One region of the Paenibacillus sp. JNUCC32 genome, then DNA from elsewhere that is predicted to be linked to it. Evidence: riboswitches for the same ligand, from Rfam matches in the RefSeq annotation. Region 1 holds a riboswitch; each other region holds the start of a gene.

Region 1 (8,050 bases):
AAGCTCGAAACAGATTAGGCATTATGGATATAGGAAGGGTGACGGGTGTGAAGGAGAAAGTGGCATCGACGGAGCCGGCGGTGATCCGGTGGTAACGGCGGGAGCAGGGAAGGTTGCGCTGGTCACGGGCGCGTCGAGCGGGTTCGGACTGCTGATCAGTCTGGAGCTGGCAAAAGCAGGTTATGACGTGGCCGCGGGTCTTCGCAGACCTGAGGCGGCAGCAGAGCTGTTGGCTCAGGCTGAACAAGCAGATGTTACCGGGCGTATTCACATCTTCCGATTGGATATATGTGCCGAGGAGCAGGTCAAGGCTGCTGCTTCGGCGCTGGAGCAGAAGTTCGGCCGCTTGGACGTGCTGGTGAACAACGCCGGCGAGGCGGTGGGCGGCATGGTGGAGGAAGTGCCGCTGGGGGGCTGGCGAAAGCAGATGGAGACGAATTTCTTCGGGACCGTATCGGTGACGCAGCATATGCTCCCGCTGCTGCGCAAGACCGGACGGTCCAAAATCGTTCTCATGAGCAGCATTAGCGGCAGGGTCGGCTTTCCGGGTTATGGTCCCTATGCGGCGTCCAAATTTGCGTTGGAGGGGTTCGGCGAGAGCCTGTCCATGGAGTTGATGCCCTTTGGCATCGATGTCGTGCTGGTCCAGCCCGGTGCCTACGGCACGCCGATCTGGAATAAGAGTTTTGGGGAGCTGGCGGTCAAGGAAGGATCACCCTACAGCGGTCTGCTGAAGGGCGTGCTGGACTATTCCGAGCGGACGGCCAGGGAAAGCGGAGATCCGCAGGAGGTAGCCCGTCTTGTGGCAAGCATATCGTCCATGACCAAACCGAGGTTCCGCTATACGCTGCCCCGAGGCACGCGGCTGACCGCGCGGATCAAGGGACTGCTGCCGGATCGGCTGTTTCAGCGGATCATTTACCGGCTGCTGAACAGGCGGTAATCCTTCATCCGTCGAATGTTTCATGGACTTAGCTTATAGCGCATGCTTGGAAGGCGAAAGGAATTACCCTTTTCGGGCTGTGGAAGGGTGCAGCAAACCGAGCAGTTCTCCCATCTTCACCTTGGAGCCCGGTTCCAAGTCACCGCGGGGTGTAAATGTGCCGTTCTCCGTCAAGAGCACGACGGTAGAGCCGAATTCAAAGTACGCAAGTTCGTCGCCAATGTCGTATTTCTTCACGCTCTCGTCGGCATAACGGATGCTGCTTACGTTCATGGCTCCGACCTTCACGACCGCAACTTCGCCGAATTCATGGGCAATATAGGTAATGAGGCGCTCGTTGCGGCTGAGCACGTTTCGGATATGGGTCATCGCAAAATCGTTCACGGGGTATACCCGGCCCTTCAAATGCTCGCTTTCCGCTTGAATGCCGGTTACCGGGGAATGTATGCGATGATAGTCGGTCGGGCTTAAATACAATACGAATGCATAACCGTTGATATAATTCTCCATTCTCGGTGACTTGGCGAGCAGCTCGCTCAGGGTATAATCCTGTCCCTTGACGCTGAGGATGGTGCCGGCGTTGACGGCGCACATCGCCGAAATCGTGGCATCGACGGGGCTTACCATGGCATCGGCGGTGTCGTCTATGGCGCGCAGGCCTATTTTTAACCGGCGGGAAAAGAATTCGTTCAACGAACGGTATTCGTGGATCTCCTTCTCCGCTTCATGCGCCGGGATTTGGTAGATTCGTATAAATGCAGGTATTAGATGACGGCTCAGCCGGCTGTGGGAACAATGCCCCATGATGCGGGACAGCCACTTGCGGGAGGACAGCTCGGTCATCAGACGCAGCAATTGTTTAGCCATGTCATTCTCCTTTGTGCATAGGTGTCGGCAATAAAACGTTGGTGGAAAAGCCAATCACTCTGATATTGACATAGAATGAGCCGGAAATCAATAAATAGCCATTTTTGAAAAAAGGTTCTTGCTAATTGGGGAACGAATGTGTATTTTAAGATTAACATGAAACCGAATAGGGAATACGGGGGCTTGAGTGAATCAGGCTGAGATTGCAGCTGCTATCCGCTGTTGACCGTTAATCTGAACTGGGTAATGCCAGCGTAGAGAATATCCGACCCTGCCTACATAGGGCCTATTTTTCCGTCTGCGCGTTTTTCCAGACGGTTTTTTGTTGTGTTTATACAAAAATAGCGGTGGAGAGGGGAATGTGTTGTTATGGGAACGTCAGTGCAGGAAAAATTGGGGGTACAGCCTAGAAAAGGGCTGCGTTTAAGCGATATTTTGGTGACGGTGCTGGTATCGCTGGTGCTTGGCGTCATTTATCATTTCTGGGGATCGGTTTACAATCTGCTGAAACCGCTGTTCTTCGAAGCGGATGAACTGTTATACGGCATGTGGTTCGCAGCGGCCACGCTCGCTTACCTGCTGATCCGCAAGCCGGGAGTGGCCATCATCGCGGAGGTGGCGGCGGCCCACGTGGAAGTGCTGTTCGGGAGCGGCTGGGGACTGACGCTGCTGCTGTACGGTCTCATTCAAGGGCTGGGCGCGGAATTGGTATTCGCGGCGTTCCGTTACCGGAGCACCTCGGCGTGGACGGTGGCGATTGCCGGGGCCGGCGCGGCGGTCGGCTCGATGGTGATGGACTTCTATTACAGTTATACCGATGATCTTCAGACCTGGATGTTCCTCGCCAAGTATGGCATGCGGATTCTCAGCGGCGCCGTCATTGCCGGCTTGCTCATGCTGCTGCTGGCCAAAGCGTTGGACCGTACGGGCGTCACATCCCTGCTGCGCCCTGCGTCCAAGAAGGATTATGAAGCACTGGATGATCCGCGTCATGTCTAAAACCGCCGCCCGCTTGGTTTCGTCTTCAACCGCGGAGGCGGTTACGGAGCAGGCCGTGCATGTGGAGGGATTGCGCCTGAAGTATCCGGGCGAGGAGCGTTTGATGTTTAAGGACTTGTCCTTCTCGGCTGCCCGCGGGGAAAAGGTGCTGCTGCTCGGTCCGAGCGGCTGCGGCAAATCCACGCTGCTTCAGGTGCTTAGCGGGATGATTCCCCGCGCCACGGAGGTGCCGATGAAATGCGAAGCCCAGCTGGTGCCTCGCTCTTGGGGATATGTATTCCAAGATCCGGATACCCAGTTCTGCATGCCGTACGTGGATGAAGAGCTGGCCTTCGTGCTGGAGAACCTCAGCGTTCCCCGCGACGAGATGAAGGAGCGAATGCAAGCCGTCCTGCATGAGGTTGGGCTTGACCTTCAGGAGCTGCATATGCCGATCGGTCATCTGTCGCAGGGGATGAAGCAGAGGCTTGCGCTGGCTTCGGCCCTTCTGCTGGAGCCGGAGGTGCTGTTCCTCGATGAGCCGTCCGCCCTGCTCGACCCGGAAGGCAGGGAGCAAATCTGGTCAGCGGTGAAGGCCGTATCGGAAGGGCGTACGCTGATTATCGTGGAGCACCGGATTGAAGAAATGGCCCAATACGTGGACCGCGTGGTGCTGTTCACCCCGGATGGCGCCATTCTGGGCGATGGTCCGCCGGCAGCGATATTCGCCGAATATGCGAGCGAGCTTCAGGCGTATGGCATCTGGTATCCCGGCGTATGGGAGGATTATGCGGAGTCTCGGGCAGGAAGGGAGCTGTTTGCTCCGGTAGACGCGCCAGGCGATGAGCTGGGAAGTCTCATGCCTGAGGCAGACTCATCGTATGCCCACCTTGGGGAGCCTGTCATTCGGTTAGATGATTTCCGGGGACTGCGATGGGAGAAACCGGTCGTCTCTCTTTCTTCGGCTGAGGTATATCCCGGAGATTTCATTGCGGTGATCGGGCCCAACGGCGCAGGCAAAAGCTCGTTGCTGCTCAGTTTGATGGGGCTCCTGCGCGCCGAAGGGACCTATGTGCTCTGCGGGGAGGAGGTCATCCAGGGCAAGCGCAGGACAGTGCGGAAGAAGAGAGAGCGGCAGCTGCGCCAAATCGGATTCGTGTTTCAGAATCCGGAGCTTCAGTTTCTGACGGAACGTATCGGCGATGAGGTGATGTACTCGCTGCTGGTGGACCATATGCCGCCGGAAGAAGCGAAGGCACGGGCCGACCGCTGCCTGGAACGCTTTGGGCTGGACGGCATGGATAACAGGCACCCGTACCAGCTGTCGACAGGCCAGAAGCGCCGGCTGAGCGTTGCCACGGCCATGGCAAGGCAGCCGGCCGTCCTGCTCCTGGATGAACCGACCTTCGGACAGGATGCGCGGAACACGTTCGCGATTCTGGAGATGTGCGAACGGCTGCGCCGCTCCGGAACCGCCATTCTCATGGTGACCCATGAAATGGAGATCGCGCAGCGGGCGGCCACGCACATCTGGGAGATTCGGGAAGGGCGGTTGACGTCAAGTTTGCCTTCCCCGCGCTGGTGTAGCGGGACGGAATCCGGACGGGAGACGGGCAATGCGAATCACGCCGATGCGTCGCGGGATACGCTGGCTGCATCCGGTCATCTCCATACGGGGGTGAATGCATGAATATATGGAATCCTGTGCGGATCACTTGGCTGCACCGGGCGAATCCGGTGGTGAAGCTGGGACTGATCTGTGCGCTGTTTTTTATGACGGTGCTGACCCATGATCTTGATTTCGTCATGTATCAGGCCTTTATCTTTATGATTTGCCTCGTGGTGCTCAGCGGGGTGAAGCCGTGGAAGATGCTGCTGTTTTTCATTCCGTTCCTGCTTGCCTTCATATCGTCCGCCTCTTCCATGATGCTGTTCGGTAAGGGGGAGACGATCTGGTGGGAATGGGGATTGTTCCGGGTATCGGAAGAAAGCTTCTATCGGGGACTGCATCTGGGCTTTAAGGGGATTGCCTTTGCGTCAGAAGGGCTGCTGCTCGTGACGACAACGTCCTCGGTGGATTTGTTCTACAGCCTGATGCAGAAGCTGAGGCTGGCGCCGAAGTATGCGTACAGCTTCATGGCCTCGATCCGGCTGCTGCCGATGGTCTGGGAGGAATATGTGATCCGCCGCCAGGCTTTGAAGGTACGGGGAGTCCGCCCGATTCGGGGAGTTCGCGGCATGGTGAACCGTGCAGGCATGTATGTGGTGCCGCTGCTGGCGCAAAGCATCCGCCGGGCACACCGGGTGGCTGCTGCGATGGAGGCGAAGCAATTTGACGGGGACCGGGCGAAGGCCCGAACGTATTATTACCCGTCACGATATTCCCGCTACGATCTTCTGGTCGTCGGTTTACTGGCAGCCGCCGCCTGCTGCGCCTATATTGCGGCCGGATATTTTCCTTGGTTCGGCATTGGCGACGTGCGGTTTGATTAAACCGTTGTTCTCCGGACAAGGGCCTGCTTACGGCTTGTAAGCAGGCTCTTTTTTTGTTGATAACTCCAGAGGGTCTGGATTTTATGCTGATTGAGGCGTTATAATACTAATGGTACCAATAAAGTATTTTCAGTACCAGAAAGAGGGTTTGGTCACTTGCGCGAGCGAATATTAAATGAAACGATCCGTTTGATTCAGCGGCAGGGGTTTACGTTTACGGTCAGTGATCTGGCCCGCGGCCTTGCGATTAGCAAACGGACGATTTATGAGCATTTTTCATCCAAGGAAGAAATCGTTGAGCATATCATTGACGGGATGATTCGTCACATCCAGCAGCGCGAACGCGAAATTGCGGCGGACGAGACGCTTACCGTTCTGGAGAAAATCCATCAGATCCTGATCTGCCTGCCTCAGGAGATGGAGAAGATGGATTTGGGGATGCTGCCGGATCTGAAGCGGTCGCATTATCCGCAGTGGGAGAAGCTGGACACCTTTTTCCGGGAAGAATGGGGCATTGTCACCGAGCTCATGGAGCAGGGCATGGCCGAGGGCAGCATCAAACGGATTCATATGCCGCTGTTCATCGACCTGTACCTTGGGTCGCTCCATCAGATTTACGATTCGAGGGCGACGGTGAAGCATCAACTGCCGCTGGGGGAGCTGCTGCAGTCCGTCATGGATATTTTATTGTTCGGCATTGCCGCTGAGAAACGGAAGGGGTCTTGAGATTATGCATTGGGTCTATCTAAGTTTGGCTATTCTGTTCGAGGTGGCGGGCACGCTGAACATGAAGCTGTCGGAAGGATTCAGCAAACCGCTGCCAAGCGTGCTGCTGGTCGTGTTCTATATTTGCAGCTTGAGCTTCCTGACATTGAGCCTGAAGCAGATTGAAATATCCGTGGCTTACGCGATCTGGTCGGGACTCGGGATCATGATCATTACGCTGATCGGTTACATGTTCTTTGCGGAGCAGATCAACGGGCTCAAGGTATTCTCGATTCTGCTGATCATCGCGGGCGTTGTGCTGCTCAATTTATCCGGCAGCGCGCATGCGCAGGATCAACCGAAGATGCACCAGTCCGGTCATTGAGGGCGAACAAGCTGGAAACTCCCCTTCAGAATGTTCCACACGGGAATCCAAAGTACCCCGGTGCTTTCCAGGGCAACATGGGAAACCTGGTGAGACTGAAGCCAATCCCGCAGCTGATACAGTTCGTTTGTAGTCGTTCCAAACGTTTTAACTGCTTGATTCGACTTTTGATTCAAAGGGGCCGGTTAAAACACAAGCAACAACCTAGCTTGATGAACGTCCAGACCGCAACAACGTTCTAAAATAGCGTCCATTGTGCATCCCTCACATTTAAAAGATGCGGGTCATGCAGCCTTCGATTTGTATTTTTGTACACGTGCTTCATGCGACACTCGGCGGTACGCAAGGCTGCAACAGATCAGTTTGTGGGGTTATTTTAGTTTGAGCGGTTATTTGAAGATGAATCTGAATATACCTTGGGGCCGTTGTTTCCAGTATATTAGAGTTATGGACGTAAAAAGAAAGGCGTGAATGACGTGGCTTCGAACATACTTCTTGTAGAGGATGACAGCTCGATTGGCGAGATGGTAGAGAGCTATTTGACGATGGAAGGTTTTCAGGTGGTGCTTGCCAAAGACGGAGAGGAGGCGCTCGAGCGGTTTGCGAAGCGAGATTATGACCTCGTACTGCTGGATATGATGCTGCCCAAGATCAGCGGCATGGATTTTCTTAAAAAAATCAGGGAGAAAAGCCATGTGCCGGTACTGATCGTATCCGCAAAGGATGGGGAAGTGGACAAGGCGCTCGGCCTTGGTTTTGGCGCGGATGACTATATTACGAAACCTTTTTCGATGATTGAGCTGACGGCGAGAGTGAAGGCCGCTATCCGCCGCGTGACGGCTTATGTAATAGCACCCCCAACTGAGCAAAATAAAATCATCCGGGTCCATGAACTAGAGATGGATCTGGATCATTTGACCGTGACCAAAAACGGCCAGGAGATCAAGCTGACGGCCAAAGAACTGCAAATCTTAAAGCTGTTTATGACGAATCCGAAAAAGGTATTCACCAAGCAGCACATTTTCACATCCGTCTGGAATGACGACTATTTCGGCGATGAAAATGTCATTAATGTGCATATGAGCCGTTTGCGCGACAAAATTGAAGATCAGCCCTCCGATCCGCAGTACATCAAAACGCTGTGGGGCATCGGCTACCGTTTGGGGGAATTTTAGTGGTTGCCGTTCTGCTGATTGTTGTGATCATGTTGGCGTTGCTGAATGTGATGCAGTGGATGGGTCGGAAAAAAAGAGCTAAGCAGCTCGGCTACATCATCGATAAACTGAATACGATTGAGGATTCGTCCTCGCAGGAGCAACTGCTGCTTTTTACGGAGGATCCAGGATATCGTAGACTGTTGATTGCCATCAATCACTTGCTTTTGCAAACCAGGCAGTCCGAGACAGGATTTATGCGTACAGAAATCGCGATGCGCCGGATGTTGGCAAACATATCGCATGATTTGAAGACGCCGCTTACTGTGGTGCTCGGTTATATCGAAACGTTGAACCAGAAGGCCGACTTGCCAATGGAGGAAAGGGAGCGGCTACTGGATAAGGTGCATACGAAGACTGTAGAGATCGTAGAGTTGATCAACCGTTTTTTTGACCTGGCCAAGCTGGAATCGGGGGATAAGGAGATGCCCCTGACCCGCATACATATCAATGAAATTTCCAGAA
Region 2 (8,050 bases), 1.2 Mb from region 1:
GATATTCAAGAAGTGAAGGAGGGGAGAGACGTTCTTTTCCGAAGTCAATGGATGACCTTCACTGCGAGAAAGGGAGGGGATGGACCATGGTGAAACATACGCATCTCGGCGTTTATGGAATACTGGTTCAGCATGATCATATCCTGTTGATCCAGAAAGCGAGAGGGCCGCATAAGGGGAAGTGGGATTTACCGGGCGGCTCGATCGAGTTCGGCGAAGAGCCGGAGCATACCCTTCAGCGCGAATTTATGGAGGAGACCGGACTTGGTTCAATTAAGGGAAGCATTCGGACGGCCGTCTCTTATACGATCGTGTATCAGTATGAAGCGAATCAGATGGAAGAGCTGCATCATATCGGCATTATTTATGATGTCGAGCTGCTGGATGATCAAGCTAGAATCCAAACGGACGGTGACGGTCAAGACTCCTTGGGAGCCAAATGGATTCCGATTGACACACTGGGATTGCTGCCGTTAACGCCGTTTGTCGAGATGATGATGGAGCCCGAATTAGAGACGAATCCAGAAGCGGGGATCGAAGAATGACGATTATATATTTTGTGAGACATGCGGAATCCCCATTTATCGAGGGGAAGGAACGGTCTCGTGAATTGTCGGCGCAGGGATCTCATGCTGCGGAGCGAGTGAAGGAGATGCTGCTGGATGAAGGGATTGACGCGATCCTGTCGAGCCCTTATCAGCGAGCGAAGGACACGGTCCAACCATTGGCGGACGCTTTAGGATTACCGATTGCGGAGCAGGAGGACTTAAGAGAACGGATGGCCGGCGATTTGCAGGGACATTCCTTCCTTGATGCCAAAAAGAAACTGTTCCAGGATTCGGCCTTCTCCTTCCCCGGAGGAGAATCCGGTAAAGCCGCGCAAAGCCGTGCGATCCGGGCCTTCGAGATAATTTTGAATGCATATGGAGGCAAGCGGGTAGCGATCGGGACGCACGGCGATATCATGACACTCATGCTCCAGCATTATGATGAGCGCTTCGATTATCATTTTTGGCTGGGAACCACATTGCCTGATATTTACCGCGCCGAATTTGAGGAAGGGCGGCTTGTGAACCTCGCGCGGTTATGGAGCGAGCATCAAGAGGAAGGATGATAAAAAGGCCAAGAATCTCGATAGATTCTTGGCCTTTAAGTTTAGTTACTATAAATGCGAGCTTATGTAGACTGCTTCGCTGCTTAAAATTTGAAAATATTGATGGTTTTCTGCAGTCGGAAAACGGCGTTATTCATCGCTTCTGCTTCTTCAGCCATCTTCTGGATCGACGAGATGCCTTCGTTCATGGAGGCCGACACTTGCTCCGTTCCGGCAGCGGATTGCTGCGTGATCGCGGATATATTCTGAATCGCGGAAGAAATGCTCTGCGCGCTATCCAGCATGGACTGGCTTTCCTTGGAGAAAGCGGCGATCTGTTCCGAAATATACTGCACGCTGTTTACGATCTCCATAAACACAAGCTCTGCTTCGCGGATCATCTCGGTCTGCTGCCTGACGACCTCCTCATTGATTTTGATGTTTTGGGACGCGTGTTTGATGTCCGATTCGATGCTCCGAACGAGATTGAATACTTCCCGGGTTGAAGACGTAGATTCTTCGGCCAGTTTACGCACCTCCTGGGCGACAACGGCAAAGCCTGCGCCATGCTCGCCAGCTCTGGCCGCTTCGATGGATGCGTTCAGGGACAACAGGTTGGTCTGATCGGCAAGCTCGGAGATCGTCTCCGTAATCTTCGTGATTCCCCTGGCGCTTTGGGCCAACGCATCGATGGATTCCGAAACCTTGGCTGTCGCTTCAATGTTTCGCTGCATCCCTGCTGACTGTTTGGCTACCGAATCCCTTCCTTGTTCAACCAGTCCCAGCGTTTCGATCGAGCGGGTATTCATTTCCTGAGTCGAATGCGTATAATTGCTGACCTTCTCTTCGATCTCACGGATGGAATGCGTCATTTCGGATACGTCTTCCGAAATTTCGTTGGCGCCGACGGCCAGCTCGTTGGAGGAAAGGGAGACTTGATTCATCACTTGAATAAGCTCCTGGTTTTTAATCGAGATGCTTGAGCTTGACGTCATCACCTGACGGGTGATATCCGAGGTTTCCTGCAATATTTTGCGAAGCTTGTCCACCATGCTGTTGAAGGTTCTGCTCAGATCGTTCATGCCTCCCACCTCCTCCACCTGGAAGGTGAAGTCGCCTTTGGCGATTTTGGCGGAAACGCTGGAGATTTCCGCGAAGGAGTTCGTAAGCGTTTTCTCAATGAGGCGAGAAAGAGGAAAAGTAAGCCCGGTTAGTACCACGACGATGACCACGCCAATGATTGCTTTACCCATCAGAATAAACGCAAGCAGCATGGGTACCGCAAACAAAGCGGCAATGAGATAACAGGCTGCGGTGATTTTTTGAGACATAGGGAGTCTGTTGAACCATGCCATAAGAATGAGTCCTCCTCAACAACATAGGATATATTTACCATGATTATAGCATCGACGGGCTAAACTAGATATAACGAATTGACAAAAAGTGTTGAATTAGGTCGAAAGAACTGAATGTGATGGGAGTGAGGGGAAGCATAGCCATATGCAGATCCCCTCTTGATGCATAGAGATGAAGCCGGATTATTTCACCGCACGAAATAAGACGGAAGCGAGATAATCCGTATTATCCAGAATCATGCGGTCATGCTTGAACAGCGTTTCCCAGAGCGCAGCATCGAACAGGAGTCCTTTATCGCGCTGCTCAAACGCATCCAGATGACGGGTTTGCTCTTCCTTTAATTGCTCGTTGAAGTGGTTGTACTCCAAAAATTCAGCCTGCTTAAAACCGCAAGACAAAAGGGACCCCGCCCATTCTTCCCTCATCATCAGATTAGGAATGCCGAAGAATTCGAGCAGCTCCTTAAGCTTCGGCTCCGGCATCGGCTTATCCAGCAGCAGTTCCCTGTCCAGCAGGACGCCTCCGCGATCCAGAACGCGGTAATATTCGGGCAGCGATTTCGAGGTATCCGTAAATACGGTGACGGACTCGGCCATGATCAGATCAAACCGGTTGTCTTCGAAAGGCAGCGCGCATACATCCGCCTGCAGGAACTCCACGTCCATACCCATGGCTTCGGCTCTTGCGCGGGCTTTTTTGATCATATTTTCGTTCAGGTCAATGGCGGTCACTTGATAACCCATCTCCGAAAGATGACAGGCGGTTCTGCCGGTTCCGCACCCTACCTCCAAAATGCGGCTGCCCGGTTGAATGGGATAATTCTTCAGCATTCTGAGGGTTGCCTCGAATCCTCCCGGGTGGGCACTGCCCATGCCTAATCTGGAGAGCATGTGAATGTAATTCATCTCATCTATCCCTTCTTCCTTATCGTCAATGCGGGTAATCGTTTATTTACCATATGATTCAGGTACGTTTGGGGTTTTCGTTGAATTTAATATTTTGAGCCCTTTTTTGTGGCGGATGAGAGAATTACTGGAGGAAACGGCCATGAGACTGGAACCGACGGAGGCAGCGATACGCGTCATGCAACGAAATTATCCCGACTGCTTGCTTGCCGTACTTGGCGGCAGCGCGAGTAGTGGTGAGTATAATGAACAATCCGATCTGGACATCATCGTCATTGAACGGGACGGATATGACTTCAGCAGGAAGACGATCGAGGCGCATGGCTGGATCGCGGAAATATTCATATTGTCTTTATCCTCCTATCGCGAATATTTCGACGAGGGAGTGCTGGCGGCGAATCCGTCTTTGCAGCGGATGGTCGCCGAAGGTACGGTGCTGCGTTCGTTGCCTGAGGGAGAAGAGGTGCGGGCGGATGCCCGGAATGATTTGAATTACGGCCCCATGCCCTTGTCGTCGAGCGATATTGCCGAATACCGCTACATCCTGACCGAGTTTTTGCTGGACTTGACAAGTCCCCGCAGGGAAGGCGAAAAATGGTTTACTGTACACAAAATAGCGTCGACTCTATGCGAATTCGTTCTGAGGGCAAACCGGGAGTGGACGGGTGAAGGGAAGATGCTGTTTCGTTTATTCAACCGCTATAGCCCAGCTATGGGGGATCGACTGGAGGCAGCGCTTCTGGCGATTTATCGGGAGGACGATCCTGCGGACCTTATTGCAGTGACGGAGGAAGCGCTCAGCCCGTACGGAGGCAGGCTGCTGGTCGGTTATGAGGAATAAATAAGCCCTGCATAAAAAAGAGGGGGGTACATTAGCCGTGACGCTCGCCCGCCATAAGCAATAAGATAATAACGTGATTAACTCACGTCATTCTTTTAAATCCAGGAGGGATCTTCATGAGCGGAGCATACGGCGGCGCATGGGGCAATTCAGTAGGAACTATATTGGTTCTCTTTATCCTGCTCGTAATCATCTTGAGTGCTTGGGTTTAAACACCGTCAAATTCTTGCTTGCAATTGATAAAGGCCCGGCGCGTGCCGGGCCTTTATCTGTTGGAAAGGACCTTAAGTTTTGGCTTTGGGGGATGGGCTGTGGGCCGAAACCACCGCGGTCATGACCAGATGGCTGCTGTCGGATTGAATCGCATGTTGGAACGCGTCTTCGAGTGATCCGAACACCCGGGACAACGCCCCGTCCAATCGGCTGGCGTAATGTACGCTTCCACCGAATGTGCCCGCTGCCTTCGCACGATCCACTTCTGCGTAAATGACATCCATGTAATTGGCGCTACCCATCGGGTAAAGCGCGAATTGGCAGGCCGTTTCGATATCGGCGCGTTCCCCGATATCGTGGTTTAAGCGGGTCGAATCCTCATTCATATACGCATCGGCATCCGTATCGCCTGGGCAGCCGATAGAATAAGTACCGTTAAACACCGTGTGCACGCCGCTAGCCGCGGCATAAGCGAATATTGCTCTCGTCACATCAAACACATGCTCCGCACGGCCGCGAATACAAGTGCTTACATCATCCGTTTGGATCCAGACCTTATCCGAATCCACGGAACGAAGCGCTTCCGTGATCACTTCAACGAACCGATCCGTCATGGGAAATACCGAGAACCGGCAACCCACGATCCGGCTGGTTCCGCATACAAGCTCATTCATAAATTTTTTCCTCCCCATTGTATAAGTCCACGCAAAAAAACCGCACCCCATGAAGAAGTGCAGTTATGCCTACGCAAAGAAATAAACATAAATGCTACACTTCCCCACGCTAGTATGATCTAGATCGGGTGATAAGGGTTAACGGCGGTCCGCCGTCTCTCAGCACATGGCACCCCTAGTACAGCCAAACATCAAATATGCAGTTGGTATCAAGCCGGCTCCAAGAACTTCCGAAGATCAGAAGGCGAAAGGCCTGCTTCCTGTGTTATTGTATCGTTTTGCCGGCAGGTTTTCAATGGCAGGGCACCATAAAAAAGCCGCCTATTCCAATCCTCAGGGCTTGGGTAGGCGGCTTAGGCCGGCTATGGCTTACTTGTATACCTTCACGCGATCTTCAAGCGGCGCAAATTCTTTTTCACCCGGATCTGCAACCGGTTTGCCGAAAGGCATTTGAGCGATCAGCTTCCAGTTTTCCGGAATGTTCCATTCGGACTTCACTTTCTCGTCGATCAACGGGTTGTAATGCTGGAGGGATGCGCCCAGGCCTTCTGCCTCGAGGGACGTCCATACCACGAATTGCAGCATGCCGTTGGATTGGTTCGACCAGACAGGGAAATTGTCGGCATACAGCGCGAACTTTTGCTGCAGGTCGGCAACTACGTTATTGTCCTCGAAGAAGAGAACAGTGCCGTATCCAGCACGGAATGCACCCATTTTTTCAGCTGTGGATTTGAAAGCCTCTTCGTCTCCGACAACCTCTTTCAGAATGCCTTCGGTCAGGTTCCACAGTTTGTCATGCTGTTCGCCAAGCAGTACAACGACGCGTGCGCTTTGGGAGTTGAAAGAAGACGGAGTATATTTAACGGCTTCATTAACAATCTCCTGGATGAGTTCGTCGGAAATGACCGGGTCTTTGCTGATGGCATAATGGGAACGGCGATGCTTAAGTGCTGCTGAAAAATCTTTAGACATTGAAAAAAACCTCCTGATGTAATCATGTTTGCATAAGCCTGATAACAAAGATGTCCTTTAATTCAAGCAAATATGCATGTTGAGTTGAATTGCTGTCGTTGAATTATCATTTCACATTAACTTACGTTTAGTTAGAAATAATAATTATGTTAGCATATTAATATAACTTAGAGGGATTGTCAACGCTTCGAAGGAAAGTTAATTTATATTTTTTATACCCGGTTACTGAGAATTAAATCAGCTTCTACATACGTATGTATTTCGGGAACCGCGAATCCAAGCGGCTCAGCCTCGGTGATATAAAGTTTATCTCTGCGAAACTCCATATTATGAACAAATCATGAACAAATGATACTTGGATGAACAAATTAAATGATTTTGATTCTCAATTATACTTGTCGACTGAGAATGAGAATGATATAATCCATATCAGAACGCAATTGATAATCAATCTCAATGAGAATGGTTGGGGAATTGCTGACTGCCGGAGTTTCGACAGACATACGCATAGAAGGAAGAACCATGAAGATTAGATACTTATTCGCAGCCGTTGTGGTACTCTCCATAATCTCGTTATTTATTGGAGTTAAAGATATCTCGCCACTGGAACTGTTCTCGATGACAGAACAACAACAGCATATTATGCTTGAAAGCCGGATTCCACGGCTTGTCAGCCTCATCTTGGCGGGTGTCAGCATGAGTATCTGCGGATTGATCATGCAGCAGCTCAGCCGCAACAAGTTCGTATCGCCGACGACGGCGGGCACTATGGACTCCGCCAGATTGGGGATCTTGGTTGCCATGCTCGTCTTTACGACAAGCGGCCCGCTTATCAAAATGCTCGTGGCATTCGTATTCGCACTGGCAGGAACCTTTATCTTCATGAAGATACTGGATCGGATCAAGTTCAAGGACGCGATCTTCATCCCGCTGGTAGGGCTTATGTTCGGTAATATCGTCAGCTCGGTCGCGACCTTCTTTGCCTACAAATATGATCTTATACAGAATATGTCGGCTTGGCTGCAGGGCGATTTCTCCATGATCATGAAGGGCCAATATGAAATGCTGTATCTCAGTATCCCGCTTGTGATTCTGGCTTACCTGTTTGCCAACAAGTTTACGGTAGCCGGAATGGGAGAGGAATTCGCAACCAACCTGGGACTTCATTATCGGCGAGTCGTGAACCTGGGATTGGTCATCGTTGCGCTGGTTACGGCTTCCGTTGTGCTGACCGTCGGCGTGATTCCGTTCCTTGGTCTGATCATACCTAATATTGTTAGTCTGTACTTAGGGGACCACTTGAAAAAAAGCCTTTCGCATACCGCGCTGCTGGGGGCCGGGTTCGTACTGTTCTGTGACATCCTTGGCCGGATCATCATTTATCCCTATGAAATTCCGATTAGTCTGACCGTGGGCGTACTCGGAAGCGGTATATTCATTTTCTTACTGATGAGGAGAAAGGCTTATGACTTATAAAGCCAAACTCGGCCTGTTGGCCGCGGCGGCAATCATCCTGGTGGCAGTCTTTCTGTTCATTGATCTTGGCGGCAATTGGGATTACGCCCTTCCAAGACGAATCAAGAAGGTTCTTGCCATTATTCTGACCGGCGGGGCGATCGCTCTGTCTACCACGGTGTTTCAAACGGTCACGAATAACCGGATACTGACGCCAAGCGTGATGGGATTGGATTCCTTGTATATCCTGATCCAGACGACCGTGATCTTTGTCTTCGGCTCCTTCACGCTGTATAAACTGGGCAGCAATGTTAACTTTTTGATCAATGTCGGCGCGATGATCCTGTTCGCCGGGATCCTATATAAGATTTTGTTTCAGAGGGAAGGAAACAACATTTACTTCCTGCTGCTGATCGGCATGATATTTGGAACCCTGTTCTCCAGCATGTCTTCCTTTATGGAAGTGCTGATCGATCCGAACGAGTTCCAGTACGTGTCCGACAAGATGTTTGCCAGCTTCAACAATGTGAAGACCGAGCTT
Region 3 (8,050 bases), 2.3 Mb from region 1:
TTCTCTCCCGTCATAGCTTCAGCCGACTTGGACTGTGCCTGATAGACGGGCACATCCCCTTCCATCATCCGTTGGATCAGCTCTTCTGGACGACGGATACCATCCTGCACCCCAACGACAAGCAGTTTTTTACCCACAAACCGGTCCTTCACCACCGTCTTATCCGCTGCGATAATAATGCCATCGGCTTCGCGGATATCCTGCTCCGTGAATTGGTTCTCCACGCCAATGGAGCCTTGGGTCTCCACTTTCATCTCAACGCCAAGCTTCGCGCCTGCCTTCTGCAGATTCTCAGCGGCCATATACGTATGTGCAATTCCGTTAGGACATGAAGTAATCGCTAATATTTTCATGTTCGTCATTCTCCTTCGCTGTCATGTTCCCGCTTACATTTATAGTGTACATGCTGAAAACGCTGTTATCGGATGAACTTTTTACCGGAACTTCCGGAAAAACAGGTTTATTTCGCAAACAAATATCCCCACAAAGTGGAGCCTATATGCTTAATCCAAATACTTTACGCGGGACCCCAAAAAAATGTAAAAAGCAGGACGGTATACCGTCCTGCTTCATCATCACAGTTTGAAATAGTGCGTGTTCAAAAAGGTCGATTTTCAGCACCGAAGCTTATGCTTCCGACGTGCGTTTTTTCAAAACGCTTCAGTTGGATGAAGCTAGGGACGTCAGGAGCGGAGCGTACGTTTTGGGTACGTGAGCACCTGAAATGTTTCCCCAGGAAACATGCTTCGAAAGCATCTGCTTAGGCCCGGCTGAATTCAAGATTCGATGCCGAGCTGCTTCCTGATTCGCTTCGTGTTAGATATAGAATTTATGAGTTATCAGTGGAACTGATGAAATTCTATATCGCAAGAAAACCTACCTATGCATCGCGGTCGCTCATCCTTGAAGTGGCCTCGATAAGAGGTTTTCTTATCAAAAGCGGACTTTTTGAACAACCTCTACTACTAATTTTACCCTTTTAACGTATTCAGCAATCGTATCGCGTCCGTCTCCTTAGACAACGCACGGACCAATGCCGGCTGCTCACTGATCCGTGACAATTCCCTGAACAGCTGCCGCATCTCTTTCCGCTCATCATGCTTGATAGCAAGTAAGAACACAAGCTCTACCTTCTCGGTTCCCCAGGTAATCGGCTGCTTTAAAGTAATAACAACGATGCAGGACTGTGTAACCCGCTCCGAGCTGCCATGAGGGATGGCAATGCCTCCTCCAATCGTCGTAGCAGACATATTCTCACGATCCAGCACACTTTCCGTATATCCTGCCTGGACATATCCTTTGTCCACCAGCATCTGCGCAAACTTGGAGATCAACTGTTCTGGACGCTCGACCTCCTGCTGAGGAAAGATGAGAAAAGGTGTCGTATATTTCAAAAAGACCGATTCCTCAGCCGCCCTGCCGTCCGGCTCATCAAGCCCCCGGATCGCTTGCTCCAGCTTCCGCTCGTCACTGGCCTCGAGCAGAGGGGAAACGAGGATATGAGGTGTTTTTAACTCGGGCAGATCAACGGTCGTAATGACAAGATCCACCTCATGAGCTGCCAGATAATCCTCAACTTCCGCTTTGGACATCGTTGTCTCTACATGCACGGACGGGAATCTTCGTTCCACCTTCGCGAGAAGCAATTGGGACATCCCAACGCCCATATGACACACGATTATGACCTTCTGAGGGTGGCTTTCGTTCTGGTGAAGCCGTTCTACGGACGCCTGAAAATGCAAAGTCAAATACGCGGCCTCCTCTTCTGGAAAGTACAGTTGGAGCGCTCCCCCTACCTCCTCCAGGGCCATGATGACGCGATCGAACATATAGGGATACATCTTTTTGATCTCGGCCAGCATCGGATTGGACACAGCCAGACCATAATGAAGACGGTTCATGGTCGTGTATAAATGCACCTTCAACCCGTTCAATAATACCGGGTCCTTGGAAAATGGGATCATATTCAGCTCCGACATCCGCCGAATCAGTTGCTCAACCAACTGTCGCAGCAGGGGGTGGCTGTCTGCCAGATCGCCCCGCCGGGCACTTCCATCCTCCTGCGTGTATCGGAACTTCCCGCCAAGCAGGTGCAGGGTTAGATAAGCGGTTTCTTCCTTGGAAAAAGGGACGGCGAACAATTTTTGCAGCTGCTTCAAAAAGTCTATCGCCCATGCAAATTCCGCTTTATTCTCCAAAAACGCTATGTCCTGCGCAGAGAGCGAAATCGGCTGTCCCAGCTTGGTCCGTTTGACCATAAGCAGTATATGCAGCATCAAGCTTTCAAAGGCTTCATCGGTGAAGCGGAGCTGGTGCCGCTTTTGCAACGCCTTCAACTCATTGTATACGGCTGCGATCTCGTGCGGTTCATACTGATTACGCATCATCTGTCCCGTCAATTCCGGACGGTTGATCAATTGGTTCAACCGCGCCAGCGCCATCCGTTTGTTCTTCTCCGAGCCCTCAATCATGAAGCCTACTCGCTGCTTCGTCATTAAGCTCAGATCAAAGCTCCGCAGCCAGCCCTCAATCTTTTCCATATCCCGACGGATAATCGCCTTGTTCACGTAAAACGGTGAAGCCAGGTTCTGCAGGGTTACGGGCTTCGCGTTCATCAAGAGCCGATATGCCAGGTGCAGCACCCTTTCCTCATCGGATTCATCCTCGGCGGTACTCTCGTTGGAATACAAGCGGCGGAATAAATCAGCCTGATCCGCTTCCCCGATCTCCAGATAGACGCCAAGTCCCGGCCTTTTCACCAGATGGCCGCTGGAGTGCTTAGCTATATATTCTTCAATCACCTTCAGATCGTTTCGGATCGTCTTCTCCGAGCACTCGGTCTGATCCGCCAGATCCTGAACGAGCCACAGCCGGTTCGGTTCCATTAACAAATTGCGAAAAATCTCTTTTTGCCTATTATTCATTCCGATCCCCTATTCAACTTAATGGGAGTGCTCACTCATCGTAGAGCGGGTGCATTGTCCTACGTATATCATATCCGGGTCTCTATGGCAAACTGATCTGGGAGGTTACACGAGAGTGGATCAAAAGAAATGGCATATTGACGGAAAAGCTGAGCATATACAGTATTCTAAAATCCGACGTAAACAAAACAAGGGTGCCGCAGAAGTCGGCCCCCTTGTTTCATAATCCCTCTTACATCTTAAGAAATTCTTCCGGTCGTACATCGTATCTTACCTATAAAAGCCTCTACAACTTCCCGCGCCGACTCCGCTCCCGTCACGGCGGATATCACTGCGACGCCATCCGCACCCGCTCCAATCACTTCCTCCACGCGCTCCACGGTAATCCCGCCGATCCCAACGATCGGCAGGTGGATTCCAGCTTCGCGAAGCTCATGGAGAATGGCCGGGCCTTGCGCAGTTTTGGCATCATCCTTCGAGCGGGTCGGATAGATCGGCCCGATGCCAAGATAGTCGGCACCGTGGAGAATCGCGCGCCGCGCTTCCTCCACCGTGTGGGCGGAAACGCCGAGAATCCGGTTGCCGATCCGCTCGCGGACGGAAGCCGCGGATTCGTCATCCTGGCCGACGTGCACGCCGTCGGCGTTCAGCTTCAGTGCCAGCTCCACATCGTCATTGACGATGAAGGGCACGCCCGCTTGGCGGCACTGATCCTGAATCCGGCGAGCCAGCCGAATCATCGCCTCCCCGGCGAGTGCTCCTTGCCCCTTCTCACGGAACTGGACCATGGTTGCGCCTCCAGCCAGTGCTTCCTGCAGGACCAAGCTTGGCTCGACGCTGCAGTTCACGCTGCCGAGCACGAGGTACATCCGCAGATGCCGCCTCATGATCTCGGGGGCCACTCTGCCCGTCATCGCAGCACCTCCTGACGGCGGCGATTGTATGCCCAATGATTGGTCGGCCCCTGCCCCTGCCCCAGGTTTAAGCCGTCCTCAATGGCGGCTTGAATGAATAAGCGCCCGCTCTGAATCGCATCGAGTGCGCTCAAGCCTTGGGCTAGGCCTGCGGTAATGGCCGCAGAGAAGGTACAGCCGGTCCCATGTGTATGAACGGTATCAATTCGTTTGCCATATAAATCTGTGAAGGCCGTACCATCATAAACGATGTCGATGACCGGAAGACTTTCCGGATAACCGTCATCGTTGGAAAAGAGCGGGCGGCCTCCCCTATACTCCCCAGCAGGCATGGCAGTTCTCGTTAGACCGTGCGTCCTTTCGGATTGAGGCAACTCTTCCTGCTGCATACCCGCCGTTATAGCCGGTCCCCTGTCTCTTTCGTGATCCGTACCTTCATCGCTTCCAAGGATTCCCTCGTCATGACCGCCTTTGATCACTACGATCCTGGGCCCAAGAGCATGAATACGTCTCGCCGCTTCTTTGCGATCGTTCATCGTGCGGATTCGCATCCCCGCCAATACTTCGGCCTCCGGTATATTGGGGGTGACAATCAACGCCAGCGGCAGCAAATCTTCTCTTAAAGCCTCCACCGCTTCGCTTTGCAGCAGCTCCGCTCCGCCCTTGGCGATCATCACGGGATCGACAACGACCTTCCCCCAGCCGAATGCCCGAATCCGGTCAGCAACCAGCCGAATGATCTCGGCGTTGAACAGCATGCCCGTCTTCAATGCATCTATCCCGAGATCCGATCCAACCGCTTCAATCTGCTCCGCAGTTGCTTCGGGTGGCAGCGGATATACGCCGTGAACCCCCAAGGTATTCTGCACCGTGATCGCGGTAATCGCCGACATGCCGTACACGCCGAGTTCCTGGAAGGTTTTCAGATCGGCCTGAATGCCGGCGCCGCCACCGCTGTCAGACCCGGCAATCGTCAGGGCACGGGGTATGCGAGCCTCGCTCATCGCGTGCCTCCGGCAGCCGCCGCTCCCGCTTCCAGCACAGCGGCATACCCTTCCAGCGATCCTGGATGAAGCTTCGCCAGCTCGTCCAGGAAAGTTATCTGGAAGCTTCCCGGTCCCAGATCTGCCGTTCGCTCAGCAGCTTTCGCCGCCGCGGCCCCATAGAAGGCCAGACCCGCCGTACCTGCAAGCAGCAGGTTTGCTTCCACCGCGGCAAAGGCACCCAGCACCGAGGTCAGCAGGCAGCCTGCGCCGGTCACCTTCGTAAGCAGAGCATCCCCTCCGGTAATGATGCGCACTTCCGTTCCATCGGTAATCACGTCCTCTTCACCGGTAATGGCCACGATCGTGCCTAACTCGCGCGCCGCCCGCACGGCCAGCTCGGCATGATTGCTGCCTGCGCTATTGCCTGCGTCTACGCCCTTGATCTCGCGGATCTCCCCGATAAGGTGAGCGACTTCAGCCGCATTTCCGCGCACGAGCGAAACCTTCACCTCGCTTAGGATCCGCAGCGCCGACTCCGTCCGAAAACGGGTCGCTCCCGCGCCGACCGGGTCCAGCAGCACCGGCACGCCATGGGCATTCGCCGATTGCCCGGCGATAATCATCGCATCCACCAGCTCGCGGTTCAGCGTACCGATGTTCAATACGAGCGCGCCTCCGATGGCGGCCATATCCGCCACTTCCTCCGGCGCGTAAGCCATCACCGGCGACGCGCCCAGCGCGTACAAGCCGTTAGCCGTAAAATTCGTAACCACCACGTTCGTCATATTGTGAACGAGGGGGCTCGTCTGCTGTACCTTCGTCAAAAGCGCCGAAACCTCTTTTTCCCATGAATGCATTTATATCAGCCTCTCTTCGCTATAATGGAATTCCATGTGCTTGTGATCATTGCTCTTACAGCACCGCAGCCTCCAGCTGCACCGGCCACTCCTCCTGCTTATAAGCCATGTCCCAGAACAGATACTCCAGCTGGCAGCTCAGCATGAAATGCTCCCTCATCCGTTCCCGCTCGGCTGCCGTCGCACGATCCGCCCATGCATCGAGACGGTCGCGGAATTTGGCTGTCGCGTCTTCCCCCCGGTTTCCGTAGAAAGAAATCCAGTCGTAAAACGGATGGGAGGCATCCGGCTTCACCTCATTCAGCAGCTTGCGGCCAATCTCCAGGTACGTCCATGGGCACGGCAGCAGCACGGCCATAATCTCCCCCAAACTACCCTCATGCGCCACCGTCAGCATATGACGGATGTAATGATGCGCGGACGGAGCCAGCGGATATCCTTGAAGCTCTTCATAGGTCACCCCGGCGGCTGCGCAAAAATTCTGATGCGGGTGCACCTCGCTGTGCAGAATGAATGAAATCTGTTCGTTAAAGGCCGCAATCTCTTCACGGCTGATCGATTTGGATATGGCTATTCCGTATATCCGCATGTAGGCATTCAAATACTCAAAATCCTGCTTCACATAGTGAATCAGCTGCTCCCGCTTCAGATTCCCCTCGGCAATGCCTTTTACGAAGGGATGATCGAAGATTGCTTGAAAAATGCCTCCCGCCTGCTGACGGAGCTCTTGCGTGAAACTCATCTTTGTCCCCACCTCCAACATATTGAAGAGCAGGAAGTCCGTAAGACACGACTTTTCAGACAACGCTAAAAAGCCGCCCCGAAAACTGGAGCGGCTTCGTCAACAAGCCCGGGTGCGCCAAAAAAACGCACCGAGACCTCATATTCGAAGGCTCCACTTTCCTACGCTAGTACGAACTAGATCAGGTTCAAAGGGTCCAAGATACGCTCTTGTCTCAGCCGCCAACGGCTCCCCTAGTGGACTTCCTATTCTTTTGTCTAATACTGTACATAGGTTTGAGGGTGGTGTCAAACGTTAACAGTTTGTGGACGGAACCTCAAGCTCGAACCTTCCTCCGACCGCGTGATTGTGACGATGTACCGTGGCGGCTGTCTTTTCGCAAGATAAAAACGCAGGCTACCCCAAACTCATTCCGGAAACACTGACGCTCGGCTGTCATATATGCCCCCGCATAATGAGTGCATAAGCACAATTCAAATAAATGAAATTTAAAGGAGCGAGCGTATTTATGACGAACCAACCGAAAGCGGTTAAACCCATTCCGGATGGCTACACCTCCGTGACGCCGTGGATCATCTCAAGAAACTCCGCAGCGCTGATCGATTTCCTCAAGCAGGCTTTTCGGGCCGAAGAGCTTGCCCGCGTCTATGTTGGCGATGGTGTCATCGGCCATGCCGAGGTGCGAATCGGGGATGCCGTCGTCATGATGTTTGACGCAAAGCCGGAATGGCCGGATAGCCCGGCATACCTCCGTTTGTATGTTGAGGATTGCGATGACGTGTATCGGCAAGCGCTGGCCGCAGGTGCGGTCTCGGTGACGGAGCCAACGACCTTGTTCTTCGGCGATCGGGTGGGACGGGTACGGGACCCGTTCGGCAACTTATGGTGGGTACAGACACGAATGGAGGACCTCACTCCGGTGGAAATGGAACAGCGTGCCCAAGACCCGGAATACATCAAAGCGATGACCTATGTTGCAGGGGCGGAGATCGTGGTGAAGACGTCGTAAAAAGTACCGTGAAGTCAAGCGTTATTACAGGGAGGACGTGGGTGGATTCGGTGTCCCTGGGGTATGCATGGATGGCTGCCGACCAAAACGAATGTAAAACCGCATAACTAGAGTAGCTATGGGTTAGAGGTAGAAAACTCGGGGACTCGGAGTAGATAGCTGGTGCTACTGCTGGTCCTGGTACTACTACTGGTCTTGGTGTGACTACTGGTCTTGGTGCGACTACTGGTCTTGGTGCTATTACTGGTCTTGTGCGACTACTGTTCTTGGTGCGACTACGGTATTGATGCTACTACTGGTCTTGTTGCTACTACTGGTCTTGGTGCGACCGCTCGAGGACTAGCGGACTGAGGATACGTTATTTAGCTGAATAGGCGTAATTTTTGATGGCTAACGGACACCAGATACGTTATTCATAGAATATGATGGCAAAAGGACAGTCTATTGCGGAAATAAGGGATCCTGTGTCCGTTTGATCTGAGAATCGCGGGTTAATTAGGGAAATAAGGGAACTGGTGTCCGTTAACGAGTACCTTGGTGACTGGCTGGTATTGATGCTATTACTGGTCTTGTGCGACTACTGGTCTTGGTGTGACTGCCCGAGGACAAGCGGACTGA

What was found. A riboswitch is a leader RNA that binds a small molecule or an ion and turns the genes downstream of it on or off. The one in region 1 is predicted to bind thiamine pyrophosphate.
Region 2: it holds a riboswitch for thiamine pyrophosphate, as region 1 does, so the genes downstream of both, JNUCC32_RS04390 (YkoF family thiamine/hydroxymethylpyrimidine-binding protein) here and JNUCC32_RS29915 (ECF transporter S component) in region 1, are expected to answer to the same signal.
Region 3: it holds a riboswitch for thiamine pyrophosphate, as region 1 does, so the genes downstream of both, tenA (thiaminase II) here and JNUCC32_RS29915 (ECF transporter S component) in region 1, are expected to answer to the same signal.

What each region holds. Positions count from the first base shown of each region.
Region 1 is NZ_CP062260.1:6,721,406-6,729,455, forward strand. It holds gene JNUCC32_RS29905 (SDR family oxidoreductase) at 89-943, shown strand; gene asd (archaetidylserine decarboxylase) at 1,007-1,810, opposite strand; TPP riboswitch at 1,976-2,088, shown strand; gene JNUCC32_RS29915 (ECF transporter S component) at 2,180-2,809, shown strand; gene JNUCC32_RS29920 (ABC transporter ATP-binding protein) at 2,802-4,478, shown strand; gene JNUCC32_RS29925 (energy-coupling factor transporter transmembrane component T family protein) at 4,475-5,281, shown strand; gene JNUCC32_RS29930 (TetR/AcrR family transcriptional regulator) at 5,438-6,007, shown strand; gene JNUCC32_RS29935 (DMT family transporter) at 6,012-6,371, shown strand; gene JNUCC32_RS29940 (response regulator transcription factor) at 6,896-7,546, shown strand; gene JNUCC32_RS29945 (sensor histidine kinase) at 7,546-8,050, shown strand, end outside.
Region 2 is NZ_CP062260.1:952,646-960,695, forward strand. It holds gene JNUCC32_RS04355 (class I SAM-dependent methyltransferase) at 1-93, shown strand, start outside; gene JNUCC32_RS04360 (NUDIX hydrolase) at 87-545, shown strand; gene JNUCC32_RS04365 (histidine phosphatase family protein) at 542-1,114, shown strand; gene JNUCC32_RS04370 (methyl-accepting chemotaxis protein) at 1,198-2,448, opposite strand; gene JNUCC32_RS04375 (class I SAM-dependent methyltransferase) at 2,632-3,354, opposite strand; gene JNUCC32_RS04380 (nucleotidyltransferase domain-containing protein) at 3,497-4,195, shown strand; gene JNUCC32_RS04385 (hypothetical protein) at 4,312-4,407, shown strand; gene JNUCC32_RS04390 (YkoF family thiamine/hydroxymethylpyrimidine-binding protein) at 4,480-5,082, opposite strand; TPP riboswitch at 5,167-5,269, opposite strand; gene JNUCC32_RS04395 (nitroreductase family protein) at 5,452-6,054, opposite strand; gene JNUCC32_RS04400 (ABC transporter permease) at 6,577-7,530, shown strand; gene JNUCC32_RS04405 (iron chelate uptake ABC transporter family permease subunit) at 7,520-8,050, shown strand, end outside.
Region 3 is NZ_CP062260.1:4,408,514-4,416,563, forward strand. It holds gene JNUCC32_RS19705 (PTS fructose transporter subunit IIABC) at 1-353, opposite strand, end outside; gene JNUCC32_RS19710 (BglG family transcription antiterminator) at 972-2,924, opposite strand; gene thiE (thiamine phosphate synthase) at 3,164-3,838, opposite strand; gene thiD (bifunctional hydroxymethylpyrimidine kinase/phosphomethylpyrimidine kinase) at 3,835-4,842, opposite strand; gene thiM (hydroxyethylthiazole kinase) at 4,839-5,681, opposite strand; gene tenA (thiaminase II) at 5,737-6,423, opposite strand; TPP riboswitch at 6,565-6,668, opposite strand; gene JNUCC32_RS19735 (VOC family protein) at 6,932-7,432, shown strand.